Regions from separate parts of the Streptomyces sp. NPDC053069 genome, predicted to be linked through region 1. Evidence: riboswitches for the same ligand, from Rfam matches in the RefSeq annotation. Region 1 holds a riboswitch; each other region holds the start of a gene.
The links. A riboswitch is a leader RNA that binds a small molecule or an ion and turns the genes downstream of it on or off. The one in region 1 is predicted to bind cobalamin.
Positions count from the first base shown of each region.

Region 1 (5,086 bases):
TCGACTCGGTGTTCATGCCCGGCAGGCCGTCACCGCACAGGTCGCGCGCGAACTGCAGCTCGGCCTCGACGGCCTCCTTGAGCATGTCGGTGACCTGCTGCTGGAGCGCGTCGTCGAACAGCTCCGGCTCCTCCTTGCGGACGGTGTCGACCACGTCGAAGGCGAAGGACATGTGCATCGTCTCGTCGCGGAACACCCAGTTGGTGCCGGTGGCGAGACCGTGCAGCAGACCCCGGCTGCGGAACCAGTACACGTAGGCGAAGGCGCCGTAGAAGAACAGGCCCTCGATGCACGCGGCGAAGCAGATCAGATTGAGCAGGAAGCGCCGGCGGTCGGCCTTCGTCTCCAGGCGCTCCAGCTTCTCGACCGAGTCCATCCACTTGAAGCAGAACCCGGCCTTCTCCCGGATGGAGGGGATGTTCTCGACGGCCGCGAAGGCCGCCGCCCGGTCGTCCGGGTCGGGGAGATAGGTGTCGAGCAGCGTCAGATAGAACTGGACGTGCACGGCCTCCTCGAAGAGCTGCCTGCTCAGATACAGGCGCGCCTCGGGCGAGTTGATGTGCTTGTACAGCGTCAGGACCAGGTTGTTCGCGACGATCGAGTCGCCCGTCGCGAAGAAGGCCACCAGCCGGCCGATCAGGTGCTGCTCGGCCGCAGTCAGCTTCGCGAGGTCGGCGACGTCCGAGTGGAGGTCGACCTCCTCCACGGTCCAGGTGTTCTTGATGGCGTCCCGGTAGCGCTCGTAGAAGTCCGGGTAGCGCATCGGGCGGAGGGTGAGTTCGAAGCCCGGGTCGAGGAGGTTCTGGGGACGGGTGGACATTACTGGCAGGCCTCGCAGGACTCGGGGTTTTCCAGGGAGCAGGCGACCGCGTCGGGATCGGCGGCCTGCTGGACGGGGATGGTCTTCTGTGTCTGCGCCTGGGCGGCGCGGGCGATGCGCGTCGCGGGCCGCGAGCGCAGGTAGTACGTCGTCTTGAGCCCGGACTTCCAGGCGTACGCGTACATCGAGGAGAGCTTGCCGATGGTCGGCGTCTCCATGAAGAGGTTGAGCGACTGCGCCTGGTCGAGGAACGGGGTCCGCGCCGCGGCCATGTCGATCAGGCCGCGCTGCGGGATCTCCCACGCCGTGCGGTACAGGGCCCGTACGTCGGCCGGGATCCACGCGAAGTCCTGCACCGAGCCGTTGGAGTCGCGCAGCGCCTCACGGGTCCGTGCGTCCCAGACGCCGAGCTCCTTCAGATCCTTCACCAGGTACGAGTTGACCTGCAAAAACTCACCGGACAGCGTCTCGCGCTTGAACAGGTTCGACACCTGCGGCTCGATGCACTCGTACGCGCCCGCGATGGAGGCGATGGTGGCGGTGGGCGCGATCGCCAGGAGGAGCGAGTTGCGCATGCCGACGGCCGCGATCCGCTCGCGCAGGGCCGCCCAGCGCTCCGGCCAGGTCAGCTCCACCTCGTAGTGGTCGGGGTGCAGCACACCGCGCGCGGTACGGGTCTTCTCCCAGGCCGGCAGCGGGCCGTTCCGCTCGGCGAGGTCGGCGGAGGCCTCGTACGCGGCGAGCATGATGCGCTCGGCGATCCGCGTGGACAGGGCCTTGGCCTCCGGGGAGTCGAAGGGCAGGCGCAGCTTGAAGAACACGTCCTGCAGACCCATGGCACCGAGGCCGACGGGCCGCCACTTGGCGTTCGACCGGCCCGCCTGCTCGGTCGGGTAGAAGTTGATGTCGACCACACGGTCGAGGAAGGTGACGGCCGTGCGGACCGTCTCGTCGAGGCGCTGCCAGTCGATGTCACCGCCGCTCACGAACGCACCGAGGTTGACCGACCCCAGGTTGCAGACCGCCGTCTCCCCGTCGTCCGTGACCTCCAGGATCTCGGTGCAGAGGTTGGAGGAGTGGACGACATGGCCGGGCAGGGCGGTCTGGTTGGCGGTGCGGTTCGCCGCGTCCTTGAAGGTCATCCAGCCGTTGCCGGTCTGCGCGAGGGTGCGCATCATCCGGCCGTACAGCTCGCGGGCCGGGATCGTCTTCTTCGCGAGCCCCGCCGCCTCGGCCTTGCGGTAGGCGGCGTCGAACTCCTCCCCCCACAGGTCCACCAGCTCCGGCACGTCCGCCGGGGAGAACAGCGACCACTGTCCGTCGGCGTTGACCCGGCGCATGAACTCGTCCGGGATCCAGTGCGCGAGGTTCAGGTTGTGCGTACGGCGGGCGTCCTCACCGGTGTTGTCGCGCAGCTCCAGGAACTCCTCGATGTCGGAGTGCCAGGTCTCCAGGTAGACGGCCGCGGCGCCCTTGCGCCGGCCGCCCTGGTTCACGGCCGCCACCGAGGCGTCCAGGGTCTTCAGGAACGGCACGATGCCGTTGGAGTGCCCGTTGGTGCCGCGGATCAGCGAACCGCGGCTGCGGATCCGGGAGTACGACAGACCGATGCCGCCGGCGTGCTTGGAGAGCCGGGCCACCTGGTGGTAGCGGTCGTAGATGGAGTCCAGCTCGTCCAGCGGGGAGTCGAGGAGGTAGCAGGACGACATCTGGGGGTGGCGGGTGCCGGAGTTGAAGAGCGTGGGGGAGGACGGCAGGTAGTCGAGGCGGCTCATGAGCCGGTAGAGCGCGGCGACTTCGTCCAGGGAGCGGACACTGTCGTCCTCGGCGAGGCCTGCGGCGACCCGCAGCATGAAGTGCTGGGGGGTCTCGACGACCTTGCGGGTGAAGGGGTGCCGGAGCAGATACCGGCTGTGCAGCGTGCGCAGCCCGAAGTAGCCGAAGCGGTCGTCGGCGCCCGTGTCGATCAGCGCGTCCAGCCGCGCGGCGTGCACCCGCGCGAACTCGGCGGTCCGGTCGGCGATGAGCCCCTCCCGGTGTCCCACGGCCACGGACTCGGTGAAGGACGTCACGCCCTGCGAGGCGGCCTCCGCGCGGATGGTGAGGGTCAGCAGCCGGGCGGCCAGCCGGGAGTATGCGGGGTCCTCGGAGATGAGCCCGGCGGCGGCCTCCGTGGCCAGCTCCCGCAACTCCGCCTCGTCGGCGTTCGCCGACCGGCCACGCAGGGCGGCGGCGGCGACCCGGCCGGGGTCGGTGTCGGGGAGGTCGGCGGTCAGCTCGGTCAGGGTCCGCAGCAGCGCGGCACCGGGACCGTCGGTCTCCAGGCCGTCGGCTGAAGCCGGGTCTGCTGGCGCGATGGTCACGTGGGGCTCTCCCTCGCTCGGCACGGGGGCCTGGCGGAGGGCGGGGGCAGCCACGAGCGCACACGGCGTCGCGTCCACCGGCCCACTCCACGAGGCCCGGACGTCTCAGGGCACACCGGCCGGACGGCCGGGTGCGCTGTCGGCAGGTCCTCGGACTGACTCCTGTGCACGGCGTTCAGGGAACGGACACACACAAGTACACCGTTGCGGGACAGTTCCGGATTCGCACCGGATTCCCCTGCGGCGACAGCGAGGATGAGCATACATCTAGTGCCGGGCTGTCAGGTCACCCCCAGATGTTGTGTCTGTTGTGTGGTGCGGTGGCTTCGGAGGGTCAACTTCCGAGTTGCAGGGCCCGGCTGGAGTGTTTCCATGGAAGAAGGTGCCCCGCGGGTCCTTCGTGCCGAGAGCCGGCCTCGGAAGGAGAACGCACCATGACGAGGATCGTCCGTCATCCGCCGGGCAAGGTGCGGCCTCGCAGCGCGCCGATGGCGACGCTGGAGGCGAGACACGTGTGGCGCCGGGTCAGGCGGTTCTTCCTGGTCCACTGGCACCATCTGACCATCAAGCTGGAGGCCCGCCGGGACACCACCCGCCCCAAGAACTGGCGCAGGTGGTTCTCGTACACCAACGCGATCCGGGTTGTGTGGCTGATCCTCCTGACCGCACTCCTCGCCTGGGCCGCGGAAGGTCTCTGGATCCTGTTCACCCATCACACGACCGCGTTCGAGCAGTGGCGGAGGAGGTCGAGCACCGGGTTCGACTCCGTGCTCCGCTTCGTCGGTCCGCTTCTCGCCGCTTCGGTGGCCGCCGCTTTCTTCCTGTTCTTCTGGTACAGCTGGAGCAAGCGGCGCTACGTCGCCAAGGCGCGCAAGCACCCCCGCAAGCTGGTGCTCACCGCCGGGCCCGACATGGCCGAGATCGTGGGCCGCGAGGAGGTCGCCCGGGTCATCGCCCAGAGGCTGCGGCAGCGCGAGACCCGCCGGCCCTATCTGCTCGTCGGCGGTGTCGGCACGGGCAAGACGGCCGTCCTGGTGCGGCTGACCGAGCTGCTGGCCCGGCAGCACGCCGTTCCCGTGCCGATCCGGCTGAGGGACGCAACCGGTGCCGATCTGAACTTCGAGCGCATGGCCAGGCAACGGTTCGCCGAGGAAGCGCCTCACGGCATTCTGGCGCGCACCAAGAGCGACCGGATCTGGCAGCAACTGCTCGCCGACGACAAGGTGGTCGTCATCGCCGACGGCCTGGAAGAAGCGATCCTCGACGAGCGCTTCCAGGAGGACCGGGACAACATCATCCGCAGGGCCATCGAGCGCGCCCACGAGGAGAAGCTGCCCCTCGTCATCGCCTCCCGGCCGCACAGTCCGCTGGAGAGCACCCCCGCCGCGATCGTGGAGCTGGAGCCGCTGAGCGAGGAGTCGGCGCTGCACTTCGTCGAGGCGCGGGTCCCGGAGACGGACGAGCGCCGCGTGGACTGGATCGTGGAGACCGCGGAGGTCACCGAATCGCCGATCTACCTGCAGATCGCCCGCGAACTGCACCACCACGGCGACCTCGAACGCGTTCGTCCGCGCAACGACAAGGACCGGCTCGACACCCGCAGTTGGGACCGCAGCACGCTCCGGCTGTGGCTCCTGGAGACCTGGGCCCACGCCATGAGCGACGGCCGGCTGCGCGAGGACGTCGAGCTGAGCCCCCGGGAACGCAAGGACACCGTCGAGGTGGTCTCCGCGCTCGCGTGCATCGGACTGCTCCAGGACAAGCTGGAGGTCGGCTTCGCCGAGCTGCTGGACAGTGACGTCCACCCCGGTCCGGCGCGGCGGACGCGGGCCCAGGCGGACCACCTGCGGACCAGGGCACGCCGTTTCGACCGGTACGGCAAGCGCGGGAACACCTTCTCGGA
Region 1 is NZ_JBITZN010000002.1:508,638-513,723, forward strand. Features, by position in the region: gene ACIGXP_RS05975 (ribonucleotide-diphosphate reductase subunit beta) at 1-820, opposite strand, end outside; gene ACIGXP_RS05980 (ribonucleoside-diphosphate reductase subunit alpha) at 820-3,183, opposite strand; cobalamin riboswitch at 3,307-3,481, opposite strand; gene ACIGXP_RS05985 (NACHT domain-containing protein) at 3,618-5,086, shown strand, end outside.

Region 2 (5,086 bases), on a different contig from region 1:
CGTCCGCCGGGCTTCTGCGGTGGGGGCGGGACGGCGCCGGAACCGGAGGCGGCGCCCTGTGCCGGTGCGGGCCGGGGGCTGGTCCGCCTGCGGGCGCTCGCCGGGTGCGGCGCCTCCGCGCTCGACGGGGCCGCAGTTCCCCGGGGGCGTGGGGCTGTATCCGATGTGCGGCTGTCGCCGCGTGGGCGCGACCGGCCCCCGCGTCCCCGCACCCGAAGCGGCATGTGTGCCCAGGGCTGCGGCCAGGCGTTCCCTCAGGTCACCGGCGCGCCGGCGGGCGTCTCTCACGGTGAGGGGCAGCGGGGACCAGCCCGCCAGTCGTCCCAGGTCCACCACCGGCGGGAACACGGGGGAGACGGCCATCACCTCGGCCGGGGTGCCGACGACCGGCGCTTCGCCGGGGCCGGGCAGGAGGACCACGCGGTCGGCGTACTGGATCACGCGTTCCAGGCGGTGCTCGGCCATCAGGACCGTCGTGCCCAGGTCGTGCACCAGACGCTGGAGCACCGCCAGGACCTCCTCCGCCGCGGCCGGGTCCAGTGCCGAGGTCGGCTCGTCCAGGACCAGCACCTGCGGGTGGGCGGTGAGCACGGAGCCAATCGCGACGCGCTGTCGCTGCCCTCCGGAGAGGGTGGCGATGGGGCGGCCGCGCAGTCCGGCGAGGCCCAGCAGGTCGAGGGTCTCCTCCACCCGGCGCCGCATCACCTCCGGGGCGAGCCCCAAGGACTCCATGCCATAGGCGAGTTCGTCCTCCACGGTGTCGGTCACGAAGTGCGCGAGCGGATCCTGCCCCACCGTGCCGACCACATCGGCGAGTTCGCGCGGCTTGTGGGTGCGGGTGTCCCGGCCGGCCACCGTGACGCGGCCGCGCAGGGTGCCGCCGGTGAAGTGCGGCACCAGACCGCTCACCGCGCCGAGCACCGTCGACTTGCCCACCCCCGACGGGCCGACGAGCAGCACCAGTTCGCCCTCCGGAACCTCGAAGCCCACGCGCTGGACGGTGGGTTCGGCCGCACCGTCGTACGTCACGCTGACATCCTCGAAGCGGATCACGACGGCTCCTTGGGGGCCTGGGGTACGACGACGGCGGGGAGGAGGGCGAGAAGGACCGCCGCGGCGGGCCACAGGGGGAGCGTGGGGGCGGTCAGGGGGACGACACCGGGGTGCAGGGACTCCGGGTCGCGGGCCGAGGCGAGCGTGAGCAGCGCGGCGACGGCGACACCGGAGCCGGCGACCAGCCAGGCCCGCGCGTCCCACGGGTCCGGCCGGTACCGGGTGCGCGGCGAACGCCGGCCGCCGAGCCTGAGACCCGCGAGCGCGGCGGCGACACCGGCGAGCAGCAGCGGGATGCCGTACGCGCCGCCCTCCGCGGTGAGCAGCCCATAGGTGCCGGCGCACACGCCGAGCAGGCCGCCGAGGGTGAGCGCGGCCGTCGTACGGCGGACACCGGCGGGGACCTCGGCGGTGCGGCCGTAGCCACGGGCCTCCATCGCGGCGGCGAGCGCGACCGAGCGTTCCAACGCGCCCTCCAGGACCGGCAGCCCGACCTGCAGCAGACCGCGCAGGCCCCGGTCCGGGCGGCCGCGCAGGCGGCGGGCGGCGCGCAGGCGCTGGACGTCGGCGATGAGGTGCGGCGCGAAGGTGAGGGCGACGACCACGGCGACGCCGGCCTCGTACAGCGCGCCGGGCAGGGATTTCAGCAGCCGGGTGGGACTGGCGAGCGCGTTCGCCGCGCCGACGCAGATCAGCAGGGTGGCCAGCTTCAGCCCGTCGTAGGCGGCGAAGACGAGCGCCTCGGCGGTGACCTTGCCGCCCAGGTGGATGCCCTGTGCCCAGTGCGGCAGCGGGACTTCGGGCAGGGTGAGGAGGGTGTGGGTGCCGGGGATCGGGGAGCCGAGCGCCATCGCGAAGAGGAGGCGGACGAGGAGGACGGCGAGGGCGACTCTCGCGAAGGCCGTGTAGGCGTGGGAGGAGGGGGTGGTGGTGCGGTGGGTTGCCACGACGTAGGCGGAGGCGGATATGAGGAGGGCGAGGAGAAGGGGGTTGGTGGTGCGGGTGGCGGCGGTACCGAGGCTCAACGACCAGAGCCACCAGGCACCGGGGTGAACAGCGGCAGGCTGCGCCCGGTGAGAGCGACCAGCCACGGACGGGCCGCGGTCAACCGGAGACATTTCGCCGCCGTCGGGACTGCCACACCGCCGCGCCTGCCAGCAGGGCGACGACACCCGCGCCGATCGGCAGACCCAGCGAGGGGCCGCTCGACGAACCGCCGCTCCGTTCCGGTGCCTTCCGGCCGGCGGCCACCTGCTCCCCGCAGCCCCTCTTCGGATAGCCGGCGATCGCACACAACAGCGCGTTGGAGTCGTAGCGCAGCGGCTTGGCCACCGCGGCCAGCGCGTCCGCCGTCGTCGCGTCGGCGGACACCCGCGCGCACGCCGTACGACGCGCCGGCGGTGTCTCGCCGGACGGTGCGTCCGCGGCGGTGCCGAAGTCGAGGACCAGGGCCACCCGCTTCGTACCGGACGTGGCGGGCGTCGCCGCGCAGATCGTGCCGAAGTCCGTCGCACCGCGCGGCCGGTTCGCGTCCGCCGAGTCCGCGCTCACCGCGAAACGGAAGCCCTCCACGGCGCCGTCGTCGGGACGGGCCGTCGACGGGCCCTGCGTGGCGTACGTCCAGTGTCCGCCGGTCCGCTCCCAGAAGGACCAGTAGCGGTAGCCGACGGCGTGCGCCTGCCCGGCCCCGGCCAGCAGGACGAGCACGGCGCCCAGCAGGCTCGCGGCGCGGCGGACCGCGGTCACGGCTGCTGCTTCTTCCGGCCGCTGATCAGGAAGCCGACGCCGATGCCCGCGACGAGGCAGACGCCGACGAACCACCAGACACCGAAGCTCGAACCGCTGTCGGACTTCGTCTTCTGCTTCTGCTCGGTCGCCATCTGCGGGGCGGGCCCCAGCTCGTTGAGGGACCGGACCAGGCTCGTGCCGGCGAAGTCACCCGGCTGTGCGCCGACCGCGTGCGCGGCGAGGATCAGCTGGGCGTACGCCGCCGGACCGCTCTGCGCCGCCCACTGGGAGGCGTTCTTCTCCAGCCAGGCGTACGACGCCTTCGCCTGCTCGCTGCGCCCGTCCGCGGCGAGCGCGACGACCGCGTCGGCCGTGTTGCCGAAGTCCGGCCGGTCCTTGGCGCCGGGCAGCACGGACTGCAGGTGGCCGGTCTTGGCGACGGCCGCCGCCAGATACGCGCCGGCGTTGTCCGCGACCTGCGCGGGGCCGGGGTGGCCGGCCCGGCTGCAGGCGGCGTGCGCGGGCGCCTTGCCGGCCTGCACGACGAACCCCTTGCCGAGCGCGCCGAGCACCCCGGCCGCCGTCGCGTCCGCGTTGGCGGCCGGCTTGCCCTTCTTGTCCTGCTGGAAGGCGAGGGCACCGCCGCCGTCCTGGTCGCAGGGCACGGACATGGCGGCCAGCAGGTCGTAGGGGGACTTGCCGCCGGTGCGCACCCGAGCGGGGTCCTGGCCGACCGCGGCGAACGCGCCGATGACGACGCTGGTGGAGTTGGTGTCGCTCGCGCCGCCCGGCGAGTACCCCCAGCCGCCGTCCTTGTTCTGTGCGTTCGTCAGCCAGACCAGGGCCTTGCGGACCTGCGCGTCGTGCCCCCCGACGGCCTGCAGCGCCTGGACGGCGGCGGCCGTGCTGTTGGTGTCCACCATGACCTTGCCGTCGCAGGCCTTGTCCGGGGTGGCGCGGAACGCGGCGAACGCGCCGTTGCCGCACTGCTGCCCGGCCAGCCAGTCGACGGCCGAGGCGGCCGGCCGGTAGCCGAGGGTCCGCTGGGCGACCAGCGTCAGCGACTGGCGCCACACACCGTCGTAGGTCGGGTCGGACGTGCCGTACAGCCCGGACGGGATCGCGACCTTGGGCGACGGGGACGGGCCGGCGGCCATGGCGGGTGCGGCGGCGGCCAGCACGCCTACGGCGGCGAGAGCCGCGGCACTGCGGCGGACGTTCATGGTCGGCGACTGCCTCTCCCTGCAGGGAGCCGGGCAGCGCGCGGGTGGCCCCGGGCGGCTCGGCTCCGTAAACCTCGACGGTGCCGTGCGCGGCGGGCGGCCGACGCACGCAAGCCGGTCAACGTGCCGTACGGGGCAGTCCGGCTCACCGCGAACAGCGGCTCACGGATGGGGGTCGGCGTCGGAATTGCACCGGCTTCCCCCCGTACGGGTGTGATGACGACCCCGCCACTTTACCGGCAGCCTTCAGCGCCCTGAGGAGTGGCTGTGGGCACAGGACAGCGGTGACCAGGGTCACGGCCATGACGGAGACGGGGAGACTGCTGGGGTCGGGCCGTTCGGCCGATGTGTACGAGGTCGACGACGCCTGGGTCCTGCGCCGGGACCGCGACGGCCGGGGGGACGCGGCAGCCGCGTGCGCCGTGATGGCATACGTACGTCGGCACGGCTGTCCCGCGCCCCGGGGGCGACCCACCGGCTCAGGCACCGATCTGACGCTGAAAAGCCTGTCCGGCCCGACGCTGCTGACCGCCCCCGGCGAGGGCCGGGTCGGCGCGGCGGAGGCCGGCACCCTGCTCGCCTCGCTGCTGCGGCGACTGCACGCCGTACCGGGCAGGGTCGCGGCGGCGCAGGGCGGCCAACCCGACGATGACGCCGAGGGAGCTGGAGCTCCTCGAAGAGGCCGAGCACGTCATACGAGCGGTGGGGCAACTGCCTTGAGGGGGGCGGGCTACGCCGCGTCGAAGGCCCGTTCGCACTCCAGGGCATCCGCGCCCTCGACGACCCAGTACTCCCGCGAGGCCCGTCGGCAGGCGCCGTCGGCGAACCGGATCGCCGCCGCCCGCTGCCGCGTAGGTGTCACTTCGGGCACCGCCCCGCACGCGAGCGCCAGCGTCGCCCCCACCAGATCCACTCCCGTCGCCCGTTCCACCAGCCACGGAATCAGATCACCCGGCAAGTGCGGAGCGACCGCGGTCACCCGCGGCCCTCGCCCGGTCAGCCGCAGGCTCACATGCGCGACGGTGTGGGTGAGACCCAGCGCCCGTACCGCCCGTTGCACGCTCTGCCGGAGAAACGGGTTG
Region 2 is NZ_JBITZN010000011.1:17,102-22,187, reverse strand. Features, by position in the region: gene ACIGXP_RS24840 (ABC transporter ATP-binding protein) at 1-1,053, opposite strand, end outside; gene ACIGXP_RS24835 (CbiQ family ECF transporter T component) at 1,050-2,171, opposite strand; gene ACIGXP_RS24830 (SCO2322 family protein) at 2,158-2,799, opposite strand; gene ACIGXP_RS24825 (prenyltransferase/squalene oxidase repeat-containing protein) at 2,796-4,004, opposite strand; cobalamin riboswitch at 4,121-4,247, opposite strand; partial or broken gene ACIGXP_RS24820 (phosphotransferase) at 4,307-4,627, shown strand; gene ACIGXP_RS24815 (hypothetical protein) at 4,735-5,086, opposite strand, start outside.
Region 2: it holds a riboswitch for cobalamin, as region 1 does, so the genes downstream of both, ACIGXP_RS24825 (prenyltransferase/squalene oxidase repeat-containing protein) here and ACIGXP_RS05980 (ribonucleoside-diphosphate reductase subunit alpha) in region 1, are expected to answer to the same signal.

Region 3 (5,086 bases), on a different contig from region 1:
TGATGGGCGCCGGCCTGCCGTACTGGCTGCCCGACGGCGCGCTCGTACGGCACACCCTGGAGGAGTACATCCGCGAGGCCGAACGCCGCGCCGGGTACCGGCACGTGTACTCGCCCGCGCTCGGCAAACGGGAGCTGTACGAGATCTCCGGGCACTGGGACCACTACAGCGACGACATGTACCCGCCGATGAAACTCGGTGCGGAGGAGGTCGTGCTGCGACCCAGCCTCTGCCCCCACCACGCCCTGATCTATCGTTCCCGTTCCCACAGCTACCGCGAACTGCCGCTCAGGATTGCCGAGTTGGGCGGCATGCACCGCGCCGAACTCTCCGGTGTCCTCGGCGGTCTGACCCGTGTCCGTGCCATCCAGCTCAACGACGCGCACATCTTCTGCACCCTGGACCAGGCGGTGGACGAGGCCCGCGCCGCGCTGGAGCTGATCGCCCGCGCCTACGCCGACCTCGGCATCGAGGCCGTACGGCACCGGCTGTCGCTGCCCGGGGAGGGCGGGAAGTACGTCGCCGATCCGGAACTGTGGCGCCGGGCCACCGAGCTGCTGCGGGAGGTCCTGGACGCGTCCGGCGTGGTGTACGAGGAGGCGGAGGGCGAGGCCGCCTTCTACGGCCCGAAGATCGACGTACAGATCTCCGACCCGGCCGGGCGTGAGTCCACCCTGTCCACCGTGCAGATCGACTTCCACCAGCCGGCCCGCTTCGACCTGCACTACATCGGCGCCGACGGCGCGAAGCACCGCCCGGTGATGGTGCACCGCAGCATCATCGGCAGCGTCGAGCGGGCCGTCGCCCACCTCGTCGAGGCGCACGCCGGCGCCTTCCCGGCCTGGCTGGCCCCCGTCCAGCTGATGGTCCTGCCGGTCGCCGAGGAGCAGGAGGAGCAGGCGGCGGCGGTCGTGCGGCAGGCCCTGCAGCTGGGGCTGCGGGCGGAGCTCGCCGGTCCGGCCGAGGGCACCCTGGGCGCCCGGATCCGGGCGGCCCGCCTGGTGCCGTACCAGGCCGTGATCGGCGCCCGTGAGGCCGGGGCGGGGCTGGCCGCGGTACGCCTGCGGGACGGCCGCCGCCCCGGGGCGCTGCCGGTGCCGGACCTGCTGGCCGCGATCAGCGCCCGGGTGGCCGCACGCGGCACCGCGCTGTGGGACTGATCGCGGTCGGACCCGGCGTCATGGGGCCGATCACCGGGTGCTGATCTAGGGTTTGAGCGTCGGTACGACGAAGGAGCCCGCTGTGACCGGTCAGCCCATCCCCGTGATCATCGACTGCGACACCGGCGTCGACGACGCCCTGGCCCTGCTGCTCGCCGTACGCCACCCCGGCCTGGACCTGCGGGCCGTGACCTGCGTGGCCGGGAACACGGACGTCGACGGTGTGGTCCGCAACACCCTGACCGTGCTGGAGCAGGCGGGCGCCCCGGACATCCCGGTGGGCCGGGGCGCCGAACGCCCGCTGATCGAACCCGCCCGCTCGGCCCGGCATGTGCACGGCTCGGACGGCATGGGCGACCTCGGCCTGCCCGCGCCGACCCGCACCCCCGTCGACCTCGACGCGGTCGCCCTGCTGCGCCGTGAGATCCTCGCCTCCCCCCGCCCGGTCACCCTCATCCCCACCGCACCGCTCACCAACATCGCCCTGCTGCTGCGCACCCACCCCGAGGTGACCCGCAACATCGAGCGGATCGTCTTCATGGGCGGCGCGGTCGCCGTCGGGAACGCCACGCCGGTCGCCGAGTTCAACGTCTGGCACGACCCGGAGGCGGCGGCGATCCTGCTCACCGCCGGGGTGCCGATCACCATGTACGGCCTGGACGTCTTCATGCAGGTCGTCGTCGACGCCCCGGACGTCCACCGGCTGCGCACGAGCAGCGACCCCGGCACCCGGCTGGCCGGCGAACTCCTCGCGCACCGGCCGACCACGCAGGGAGAGGCCCCGGAGGCGGAGGAGGCGGGCGGCCTCGGCGACGCGGGCGCGGTGTGCGCGGTCGCCGACCCGGCCGGCATCACCACCCGGCTCCTGCCCGTCGAGGTCTCCCTGGCCCCGGGCCCGACCCGGGGCCAGACGATCGTCGACCGCCGCCCCCGCCCCGGCGAGTCCGAGATCCACGAGGGCAAGCGCGAACACGCCCTGGTGGACGTGGCGTTGCAGGTCGACGTGGACCGGTACGTGAAGCTGTACCTGGAGACCGTGGAGCGCCAGGGGGTGGCGTTCGGATCATCCCGGCGTCCGAACGACACCCCCTAGTCGGCGGCGGGCTTCGCCGTCCAGCGTTCCTCCACCCGCGCGACGCGCCAGTACGACAGTGCCGCCGCCCACACCACCACGAACAGGCCGACGATGAGATAGCCGACGTTGTCCAGGTCGAGTCCGGCGATCCAGCCCGTGACGCCGTCGTGCAGACCGAACTTCTCGTGCAGGACCCCGACCAGCTCGATCGTGCCGATGACGAAGGCGACCGCGATGGACAGGCCGGTGATGGCGAGGTTGTAGAAGACCTTGCGGACGGGGTTGGAGAACGCCCACTGGTAGGCGAAGTTCATGAAGGTGCCGTCGAGGGTGTCGAACAGGCTCATGCCGGCGGCGAAGAGCAGCGGCAGGCAGAGGACCGCGTACCAGGGCAGGCCGGCGGCGGCGCCCGAACCGGCCATCACCATCAGCGTGACCTCGGTGGCCGTGTCGAAGCCGAGCCCGAAGAGGAAACCGAGCGGGAACATCTGGCCGGGCCGGCTGATCGATTTGGTGAGGCGGCCGAGGATCCGGTTCATGAAACCGCGCGAGTCCAGGTGCTGTTCGAGCTCCCGCTCGTCGTACGCCCCGCCGCGCATCGCGCGGAAGACCCTGAGGATGCCCACCAGAGCGACCAGGTTCAGGGCCGCGATGAGGTAGAGGAACGTGCCGGAGATCGTCGTTCCCAGGAACCCGAGCACCTGGTGGGTCCGCGAGTGCTCGTCCATCACCTTGCCGGCGAGCTGCGTACCGCCGGCGATCAGCACCGCCAGCACGACCACCACGCTGGAGTGCCCCAGCGCGAACCAGAACCCCACCGACACCGGCCGCTTCCCGTCGGCCATCAGCTTGCGTGTGGTGTTGTCGATCGCGGCGATGTGGTCGGCGTCGAACGCGTGCCGCATACCCAGGGTGTAGGCGGTGATGCCGAGGCCGATCCCGAAGACGTCGGTGCCGACCCTGTAGTGCTCGGGCACGACCAGCAGGAAGAGGATCCCGAAGGCGACGACGTGCAGGGCGACGATCACCGTCAGCAGTCCCGCCGTCTTCAGGGTGTCCTCGCGCCGCCAGCGGAAGGAAGCAGCATCGGCCATCGGGTTCACGCTCCAGCACCTCGTGGATCACTTCGTGAGCTGCCGTGGCCGGTCTCCTGGCTTACGGGGTGGTGCGCTCTTCGGTCCCTGCCTTCCCAGCCGTACGACCGACCAGTGGCCCGGCTGCTGCCGGACGGGACCGGAACTCCCCGGTCACAGTGGCGAGGGCCGCGTCGACTTCTCATCGACTTCCCGAGCACCACGGCCCGCCCACCGTACGGGCGGGAGCGGTGCACTGCATAGCTGCGCACCCGTGCAGGTATTCAAGATCACAAAGCCACCTGCGAGGATGACGCCATGCATCTCGTGCCTGCCGACCGAGCCGACCGGCGCACCATCGACGGTCACCGGGTGTGCGAGGCGATCGCCGCCATCGGTGACGCGGACCGGGTGCGCACCTGGGCCGGCCGCTTCTCGCTGCTGGCCGACGCCAACCGGCTCGCCCTGCTCCTCGCCCTGCACCGCACCGGCCCGCTCGCCGTCTCCGACCTTGCCGTGGCCACCGGAATGAACGATCCCGCCGTCTCCCAGGCCCTGCGGCTGCTGCGGGCGGCGGGCGTCGTGGCCGGGGAGAAACAGGGACGGGTGGTGCGCTACCGCGTGGTGGACGCCGAGCTGCGCACGGTGCTGGACCTCTGCTGAGGTGCTCCCCTCGGCCCCCCATGCGAAGGTTCCCTTTCCGGGTCATGTGGACAGATTTGTACTGTCGTCCACCTCCCCCTGAAGGGATCCCGTATGGCCCCTGTGGCAGACCGCTCCCCGGACCTCTCCTCCAAGAACCCCGACTGGTGGCGTCAGGCCGTCATCTACCAGGTCTACCCCCGCAGTTTCGCCGACGCGGACGGCGACGGCCTCGGCGACCTGCGCGGCATCACCCAGCGCCTGAGCCACGTCGCCGGCCTCGGTGCCGACGCCCTGTGGCTGAGCCCCTTCTACCCGTCGGAGCTGGCCGACGGAGGCTACGACGTCGCCGACCACCGGGACGTCGATCCCCGCCTCGGCACCCTGGACGACTTCGACGCCCTGGTGGGCGAGGCCCACCGGCTCGGCCTGAAGGTCGTCGTCGACATCGTCCCGAACCACACCTCGCATCTGCACCCCTGGTTCCAGGAGGCCCTGCGCTCCGCCCCCGGCTCCCCGGCCCGCGGCCGCTATGTCTTCCGCCCCGGCCGGGGCGTGCACGGCGAACTGCCGCCCAGCGACTGGCAGTCCGTGTTCGGCGGCAGCGCATGGAAGCGCGTCCCGGACGGCGAGTGGTACCTCCACCTCTTCGCTCCCGAACAGCCCGACCTCAACTGGGACAACGAGGAGGTCCGCGCCGACTTCCGCTCCACCCTGCGGTTCTGGTCCGACCGGGGCGTCGACGGTTTCCGCATCGACGTCGCCCACGGGCTGGCCAAGGACCTCACTGAGCCGCTGCGGGACATCGGGGACCTCGGTGCCACCGGCGAGGCGGCCCTGCCGCACGTCCCGCCGGGCAGCCACCCGTACTGGGACCGCGACGAGGTTCACGAGATCTACCGCGACTGGCGCAAGATCCTCGACGCCTACAGCCCGCCGCGCACCGCCGTCGCCGAGGCCTGGGTCCCGGGCGCCCGCCGTGCCCTGTACGCCCGCCCCGACGAACTCGACCAGGCCTTCAACTTCGAGTACCTGGAGACCGGCTGGGACGCGGAGGAGCTGCGGCAGGTCATCACCGACTCCCTCGCCACCGCCCGGGCCGCCGGCGCCTCCGCCACCTGGGTGCTGTCCAATCA
Region 3 is NZ_JBITZN010000004.1:137,019-142,104, reverse strand. Features, by position in the region: gene thrS (threonine--tRNA ligase) at 1-1,160, shown strand, start outside; gene ACIGXP_RS10510 (nucleoside hydrolase) at 1,243-2,253, shown strand; gene ACIGXP_RS10505 (HoxN/HupN/NixA family nickel/cobalt transporter) at 2,250-3,329, opposite strand; cobalamin riboswitch at 3,358-3,548, opposite strand; gene ACIGXP_RS10500 (ArsR/SmtB family transcription factor) at 3,627-3,971, shown strand; gene ACIGXP_RS10495 (glycoside hydrolase family 13 protein) at 4,065-5,086, shown strand, end outside.
Region 3: it holds a riboswitch for cobalamin, as region 1 does, so the genes downstream of both, ACIGXP_RS10505 (HoxN/HupN/NixA family nickel/cobalt transporter) here and ACIGXP_RS05980 (ribonucleoside-diphosphate reductase subunit alpha) in region 1, are expected to answer to the same signal.